DNA from 2 places in the Curtobacterium sp. MCBA15_012 genome. Region 1 is predicted to be linked to the other one. Evidence: predicted binding sites of a transcription regulator. Region 1 holds the regulator's gene; the other holds the start of a gene.

Region 1 (4,208 bases):
CCTGCGAGCCGGACCACGTGTCCGCCTACTCGCTCATCGTCGAGGACGGCACGGCGATGGGTCGCGCGGTGTCGCGGGGCGAGCTCCCGGCGCCCGACGACGACCTCGCGGCCGACATGTACGAGCTCGCCGACCGGGTCCTCGCGGACGCCGGGTACGGCTGGTACGAGGTCTCGAACTGGGCCCGGCTCGACGCGGACGGCGGGACGGACCGGCACGCGAGCCGGCACAACCTGTCCTACTGGAAGGGGCACGACTGGTGGGGCATCGGCCCGGGTGCGCACTCGGCCGTGGCCGGCACCCGCTGGTGGAACGTCAAGCACCCGGCGGCGTACGCCGCCCGTGTGCTGCAGGGGGAGTCGCCGGCCGCCGGTCGCGAGACACTCGACGACGACACCCGGTACGTCGAGCGGGTCCTGCTCGCCGCGCGGGTGCGCGGCGAGCTGACGACGGCAGAGCTCGGCCGGGAGGCCCGTGGCCGCGTCGCCGGCCTCATCGCGCGTGGTCTCGTGGACGGCTCGGCCGCGGTGCGGGGACGGCTCGAGTTGACCCTGCAGGGTCGCCTGCTCGCCGACGCCGTCGTGCGGGAACTGCTCGACTGAGCGCACGTCGGCTCGTCGGCCCGTCGGCACGTCGGCACGACGGTCCGGCACCGCGGCGGGACGGCCGCGGGCCGGGGCGGCCGCTCGTCGCGGCCGTCCCGGCCCGCGCCGCGACTACTGCTTGATGAACTCGATCGAGAGCGGGTACTTGTACATCTCGCCGCGGTTCGCCGCGACGGCCGCCAGGATCGCGAAGACGATCGTGACGATGCCGGCGGCGGCGATGAGCAGGAAGCCCACGAGCACGATCGACAGGATCGACCCGGCGACGTAGACGATCGCCATCGTGATGTGGAAGTTCAGCGCGACGCGGGTGTGCTCGCGGACGAACGCGCCACGGTCGCGCAGCACGAGGTACGCGACGAGCGGCACGACGAACGAGAAGAAGACGCCGCCGATGTGCGTGAGGGTCGCCCACAGGCGCTGGTCCTCCGGCGACATCTGCTGCGGCGGGGTGTACCCGCCGGGGTACTGCGGTCCTCCGGGGGACTGGGGGCCGCCGGGCTGCTGTCCGTAGCTCATGGCCAGAGCGTAGCGGGAGGGACGCTCCCGGTCCCGGTCCGTCGGCGGTCGGGCGTAGGATCAGCAGTCGAGACGTCCGAGTGCCAGCATCGAACGGAAGGGGTCCGGATGGTCAGCGAACGCTCCCTCGAGGTCCTCAAGGCGATCGTGCGGGACTACGTCGCGTCGCGCGAACCCGTCGGCTCGAAGTCGATCGTGGACCGCCACGCGTTCGGGGTCAGTGCCGCCACGATCCGCAACGACATGGCCCTGCTCGAGGACGAGCAGCTCATCGCGGCCCCGCACACCTCGTCCGGACGGGTGCCGACCGACAAGGGGTACCGGGTGTTCGTCGACCACCTCGCCGCGGCCCGACCGTTGTCCTCGGCCCAGCGCCACGCGATCGAGACCTTCCTCGGCACCCCGAACGACCTCGACGAGGTCCTCGGGCGGACCGTCCGCCTGCTCAGCCAGCTCACGAACCAGGTCGCCCTCGTCCAGTACCCGTCGATGGTCCGCGCACGCGTGCAGCACGTCGAGCTGGTCCGACTGGGCGACACCCGGCTCATGGTCGTGCTCATCACGGACACCGCGCGGGTCGAGCAGCGCGTCGTCGAGACCGACGTCCCGCTCGACGAAGCCGCGCTCGGCGAGCTCCGCTCCGTCCTGAACGGTGCCTCCGTCGGCCTGCTCCTGCAGGACGTGGCCCGCGCACTGCGCGAGGTGCCGCAGCAGCTCCGGCCGGACGTCCAGGCGCTCGGCGGCGTCGTCGTCGCGACGCTCATCGAGCAGGTCGCGGCGAACCGGCAGGACCGCCTCGTGATGGCCGGCGCGGCCAACCTCGCCAAGAGCGAACGGGACTTCTCCGGCGGCCTGTTCCCCGTGCTCGAGGCGATCGAGGAACAGGTGACCCTGCTGCGGTTGTTCGGCGAGATGCAGGTGGACGACGTCGCCGTCGCCGCGAGCATCGGCGTCGAGAACGCCGAGTACGGGCTCGACGCGACGAGCGTCGTCGCCGGCGGGTACCTCGCCGGGGGCGAGGTCGCGCGCCTCGGCGTGCTCGGCCCGACCCGGATGGACTACGGCACGAACATGGCCGCCGTGCGCGCCGTCGCACGGTACCTGTCCAAGCTGCTGGGCGAACATTGAGCCCCGCCGCGCCCCACCCGGGCGCGGTGCCCCGCTGACGGGCACCGCGCCTCCAGACCGACCACCGGCGCGGCGCCAGCCGCACCGAGCCGGTGCCGCCGTCCCGGCGGCGCCCACCAGACCGAACCGACCGACTCCGACCGACTGAGGGATACGTGGCAGACCACTACGACGTCCTCGGCGTCCAGCAGGACGCCTCCGATGCCGACATCAAGAAGGCCTACCGCCGCCTGGCGCGTGAGCTCCACCCGGACGTGAACCCGAGTCCCGACGCGGCCGAGCGCTTCAAGGACGTCACGCACGCGTACGACGTGCTGAGCGACCCCGAGCAGCGCCGGCGCTACGACGCCGGCCCGCAGGCCGACAGCCCGTTCGGCGGGGGAGCCGGCGGGTTCAGCGACATCTTCGACGCCTTCTTCGGTGGCGGCGGTGGTGGCGGACGCGGCAACGGCCCGCGCAGTCGTGCCGAGCGTGGCCAGGACGCCCTGCTCCGCATCGAGGTCGACCTCGACGAGGTCGTCTTCGGCACCCACAAGGACGTCGAGGTCGACACCGCCGTGCTCTGCGAGACCTGCAACGGGTCGTGCTGCGCCCCGGGCACGAGCCCGCGCACGTGCGACATCTGCGGCGGCTCCGGGCACATCCAGCGCCAGGTCCGCTCGCTGCTCGGCAACGTCGTCACGAGCGCACCCTGCGGCACGTGCCGCGGGTACGGCACCGTCATCCCGAGCCCCTGCCCGACGTGTCAGGGCCAGGGACGCGTCCGTGCCCGCCGCACCATCCCCGTCGACGTGCCCGCCGGGGTCGAGACCGGGCTGCGCCTGCAGATGCCGGGCCAGGGCGAGGTCGGGCAGGCCGGCGGTCCCGCCGGTGACCTGTACCTCGAGGTCAAGGTCCGGCACCACGACGTGTTCAGCCGCGACGGCGACGACCTGCTCGCGACGCTCGAGGTCCAGATGACCGACGCGATCCTCGGCACGACGACGACCATCGACGGCCTCGACGGCCCGGTCGAGCTCGAGCTGCGCCCCGGCGTGCAGAGCGCCGACGTGCTCGTCGTGAAGGACCGCGGCGTCACCAAGCTCCGGGGCAACGGCCGCGGTGACCTGCGCGTCGGCGTGCAGGTCGTGACCCCGACCAAGCTGTCGCACAAGGAACGCCAGCTCGTCGAGCAGCTCGCGAAGTCGCGCAAGGCCGGCGGCCCGCAGCTCGCGCGGTTCCAGCAGGGCATGTTCGGCAAGCTGCGCGACCGCTTCCTGCACTTCTGATGGCCTCGCTCTACACGGTCGACGCGGGGACGCTCGACGACGTCGCGGTCGGTGCCGAGGTGCTGCTCGACGGCGCCGAGGGTCGGCACGCGGCGACCGTCGCGCGGGTCCGGGTGGGGGAGACCCTGCGGATCGCGGACGGTGCCGGCACCGTCGTGACGGGCGCGGTGTCGGCGGTCGGCCGTGACACCGTGACCGTCGTCGTCGCGTCCCGGACCGAGGAACCCGCTCCGCGTCCGGCGCTCGTGCTCGTGCAGGCGCTGGCGAAGGGTGGCCGCGACGAGATGGCGGTGCAGGCGGCCACCGAGATCGGCGTCGACCGCATCGTGCCCTGGTCGGCCGCGCGCAGCGTCTCCCGGTGGGAGGGCACGAAGGTCGAGAAGGGCCGGGCACGGTGGGCCGCCATCGCACACGAGGCGGCGAAGCAGGCCGTGCGTGCACGTGTCCCCGCCGTCGACGCGCCCGTGACGACCGCGCAGCTGGCCGGACTCGTCGCCGCCGGGGCACCGGCCGGGGGCGACGGCACCCGGACCGTGGTGCTCGTGCTCGATCCCGTCGGCGCCGAGCGACTGTCCGCCTGGGTGCCGCCGGCGGACGTCGACGAGATCGTCCTGGTCGTCGGACCCGAGGGCGGCATCGACGGGTCGGAGTTCGACCGGCTCGAGGGCGCGGGCGCGGTCCGCGTGCG
Region 2 (4,208 bases), 1.7 Mb from region 1:
CTCATCGTGGGGATCGTCATCATCGTCGGGATCACGGCGGGGAACTCCGACCCGTACGGCTACGACTACGACTCGGGCGCCTTCATCGGCTGAGCCGACCACAGCAGCCACGACGAGAGCACACCGCGGGACCCGCGGGGTGCTCTCGTCGTCGGGGGCGCCGCGTCCGCCCGCGCACGGCGCACAGCGCACGGCGAATGGCCCCCGGCGCTGGCGCACGGCCCCCGGCGCACGGCACTGGCGCGCAGCGCGCAGCCCAGCGCGACCACGCACCCGTCCGGCCCGGCTCGCCCCGGGGGCCGACGGCGCCCCGCGCTCAGGCCGCCACGTCGCCCAGGCGCTCGCACAGGACCGCGGTGTGCCGTCCCTCCAGACGGGTGAGCACGAGCGTGACCGACCGCCGGCCGCGCAGCCGCAACCGCTTCCGGAACTGCGCCGGGTCGACGTCGACCCCGCGCTTCTTCACCTCGACCGTGCCGACGTCGTCGGCGGCGAGCCGCGCGGACAGCTTCTTGACGTCGAGCGGCATCGTGTCGAGGACCCGGAACCCCTGCGCGAAGGGCGTCGACACGGCCCGGTCGGACGTGACGTACGCGATGCCGTCGGACAGCATCCGGCCGTCGATCGAGCGCGCCAGGTCCCCGATGAGCCGTGCGCGGATGACGGCGCCGTCCGGCTCGTACAGGTAGTCGCCGATCGGCCCGACGGGCTCGTCCTCGGCGTCCGCCGCCCCGGTCAGCTCGGCGACGCCGTGCGCGCCGATGACCGTCGCGGCCCGGCGGACGCCCGGGCGCGCGAGGGGGCCGAACCACAGGACGAGCTCGACGACCTCGCGGTCGACCGACACCCACTGCGCCTCGGCGGTGTCCGGCACGAGGTCGCGGTCGATGCCCGGTCCGAGCTTGACGCCCGTCGGGGTGGTCGTCGCGGTCGCGAACACGGTGTCGAGCGAGGGCGACCAGTCGTCCGGGTCGGCCAGGCGCTTCGTGTTCGCGTGACCGGCCGTCCGCCGGGCGGGGTCCATCCAGACACCGTCGACGCGCGCGGTGTCGAACGCCGCGGCGTCGCCGAGCTCGACCCGGGCGTTCGGCCACGGCGCGAGGTTGTGCGTCGCGACGGCCGCGGTGACCTCGTCGCGGTCGACCGCGGTGACGTCGAGGTCGAGCGCCGCCATCGCCATGGCGTCGCCGCCGATCCCGCAGCCGAGGTCGGCCACGCGGGTCAGTCCCGCGGCGGCGAACCGGCCGGCGTGCTGCGCGGCGACCTGCAGCCGGGTCGCCTGCTCGAGGCCGGCCTCGGTGAAGAGCATGCGCGCGGCGAAGTCGCCGAACTTGCCGCGGGCCTTCTGCCGGAGCTTCGCCTGCGTGAGCACCCCGGCGACGAGGGCCGGGTCGTGGCCCTCGGCGCGCAGCCGTGAGACCACCCGGACGATCTCGCCCCCGTCGGAGACGCTCGGGGTACGGTCGAGCAGGGCCATCCCCGCGGGGGTCAGCAGCTGTGCGAGTTCGGCGGCGTCCACCCGACGATCCTCGCAGGTCGCCGGACGGCCCGACACGTGCTGGCACTCGGATTGACCGAGTGCCAGGCAGCCCCTAGAGTTGGCGTTGGCACTCTCCTGTGCGTAGTGCCAACCCGGTTCCCATCTGTACCGAGTCAGTACCGAGAAAGAAGAGGTCACCGTGGCCGTCACCATCAAGCCGCTCGAGGATCGCATCGTCATCCGCCAGGTCGAGGCGGAGCAGACCACCGCTTCCGGTCTGGTCATCCCGGACACCGCGAAGGAGAAGCCCCAGGAGGGCGAGGTCGTCGCCGTCGGACCGGGTCGCATCGACGACAACGGCAACCGCATCCCGCTCGACGTCGCCGTCGGCGACAAGGTCATCTACTCGAAGTACGGCGGCACCGAGGTCAAGTACTCGGGCGAGGACCTGCTGGTCCTCTCGGCTCGCGACGTGCTCGCGGTCATCGAGCGCTGACACCCAGCACCTGACGAACGCCCCGCTCGGCTCCGGCCGGCGGGGCGTTCTCGCGTTCCCGGGGGCGCACGCAGGTAGAGTGCCGGTCGCGGCGCGGGCGCTGGTCGGCCGGGAGGCGCGGCGCCGGTCCGCCGTGTCGCGTCGCGTCCCGGGGCTCGTCGGCCGGGAGGCGCGGTGTCCGTCCGCCGCGTCGGTCCGGCTTCCTAGGATGGTTCCGTGAGTGAACCGACGTCCCCCCGACCGGCCCGCAGCGAGGCGACCGTCGGGGTCGTGCAGGCGATCGTCGCGTACGGGCTCTGGGGGCTCATGCCGCTGCTGTTCGCGGCGATGGCCCCGGCCGGCGCGTTCGAGATCGTCGCGTGGCGGATCGTCTTCGGGCTGCTGTTCTGCGTCGTCGCCATCGCGGTCACCCGCTCGTGGCTGCGCACCCGCTCCCTGCTCGCCCGGCGTCGCGTGATGCTCGTGATGGGGCTCGCCGCGGTGCTCATCCTGGTGAACTGGACGGTGTACGTCGCGGCCACGACGACCGGGCACACGGTCGAGGCCGCGCTCGGCTACTTCATCAACCCGCTCGTCACGATCGCCCTCGGCGTCGTCGTGCTGCGGGAACGCCTGCGTGCGGCGCAGTGGACCGCGGTCGGCATCAGCGTCGTCGCGGTCGTCGTCATCGCGATCGGGTACGGGCACGTGCCCTGGATCTCGCTCGTGCTCGCGTTCTCGTTCGGGCTGTACGGCCTGGTGAAGAAGCGTGTCGGCGGGAGGGTGGACGCGCTGAGCGGGCTGACCCTCGAGACCGTCTGGCTGCTGCCGATCGCCGTCGGGACGCTCGTGGTGCTCGGGGTGACCGGGCTCGGCGGCGGGCTGACCGTCGCGAGCGCGGGCTGGGGGCACACCGTCGTCACGGTGCTGACCGGCCCGGCGACCGCGGTGCCCCTGCTGCTCTTCGCGTCCTCGGCCCGGCGGGTGAGCCTGTCCACACTCGGGTTGACGCAGTACCTGGCGCCCGTGATGCAGCTCCTGGTCGGCGTGGTCGTGCAGCACGAGGCGATGCCGCCCGCACGGTGGATCGGCTTCGGGATCGTGTGGGTCGCGCTCGTGGTGCTCACCGTCGACGGCTTCGTGGCCGCTCGGGCAGCGCGGCGCCGGGCGCTCGCACCCGCGGTGGTCGAGGCGGTCTGACGGGGGCGGGGCGCGCCTCCCGGCCGGTCATCCGGGTCTTCCCGCGACGGTGCTCGGTGCACGCGGCCCGGCCCCGTGCGCGTGACAGCGCTCCCGGCGCACGCGACGACCCCCGGGAACGCGACGGTCCCCCGCGGGAGTTCCGCGGGGGACCGTCGTGCTCGCTGCCGTGCAGTGGTTACTTCGAGACCGAGCCCTGGATGGCGCTCTGGTACACGGGCTTGTTGTCGCCGTCGAACTTGTAGATGCCGATGTAGGCGCTCGACGGGTCGTTCTTCTTGTCGAACGGACCGATGCCGGACGGGCCGGTGTAGTGGATCTGCTGACCGGAGTCGAGCAGCTTCTTGCAGTCCGCGAAGGTCGAGCACTCGGTGCCGCCGTCCGCACCGGACACCTTGGCCATGTTGGCCTGGATGGTGCCGGAGTCGGTGCCCTTGCCCGCGACCGCGGCCAGCGCGGCGAGGGTGGTGGCGTCGTAGGACTCAGCGGCGTACGAGTAGTCGGCGAGCGGCTTGCCGGCGGTCTTCTGGTAGAAGTCCGACAGACGCTGCTTCAGCTCGTCCTTCGGGCTCGCGCCGGGGATGGTGCCCTGCGCGCCCGCCAGCGTGCCCTTGTCGAAGTCCTTCGAGTAGTCGGCCGTGTTGCCGTCCGACATGTAGATCTTCGCCATGTCGGCGTTCTGCGACTTGAGCTCGGGGACGATCGACTTCGTCTCGTCGAAGGCGAGGACCACGATCGCGTCGGGCTTCGTGGCGAGCGCCGCGGTGACCTCGGACGAGAACGTCGTCTGGCCCGGCGGGAACTCCTGGCCCTTGCCCTTGCCGCCGTAGACGACCTGGCCGCCCGAGGACTCGATGGCCTTCTGGACGGTGTCGCGCAGGCCGGTGCCGTACGTGTCGTTGAAGACCAGGAACGCGACCTTGGCGTTGCCGTCACCCGTGATGAGCTGGCCGAGCGCCGAACCCTGCACCGAGTCCGGCGGAGCGGTCCGGAAGTAGTGCGACGAGTAGCCGGACAGCGAGGTCGCGGTGTTCGCCGGGGAGATCTGCACGA

The links. Region 1 encodes HrcA, which represses chaperone genes, less so after heat shock. Its sites were predicted from a motif close to TTNGCACTCGNNNNNNNCGAGTGCNAA; they were not measured.
Region 2: the regulator HrcA is predicted to act here: its motif matches at 1,559-1,585, upstream of groES (co-chaperone GroES).

The regions. Positions count from the first base shown of each region.
Region 1 covers NZ_CP126267.1:1,498,424-1,502,631, forward strand. Annotated here, with positions in the region: gene hemW (radical SAM family heme chaperone HemW) at 1-602, shown strand, start outside; gene QOL15_RS06885 (DUF4870 domain-containing protein) at 717-1,124, opposite strand; gene hrcA (heat-inducible transcriptional repressor HrcA) at 1,233-2,252, shown strand; gene dnaJ (molecular chaperone DnaJ) at 2,408-3,520, shown strand; gene QOL15_RS06900 (16S rRNA (uracil(1498)-N(3))-methyltransferase) at 3,520-4,208, shown strand, end outside.
Region 2 covers NZ_CP126267.1:3,330,452-3,334,659, reverse strand. Annotated here, with positions in the region: gene QOL15_RS15415 (DUF4190 domain-containing protein) at 1-93, shown strand, start outside; gene QOL15_RS15410 (class I SAM-dependent methyltransferase) at 317-1,519, opposite strand; gene groES (co-chaperone GroES) at 1,680-1,976, shown strand; gene rarD (EamA family transporter RarD) at 2,193-3,155, shown strand; gene QOL15_RS15395 (ABC transporter substrate-binding protein) at 3,334-4,208, opposite strand, start outside.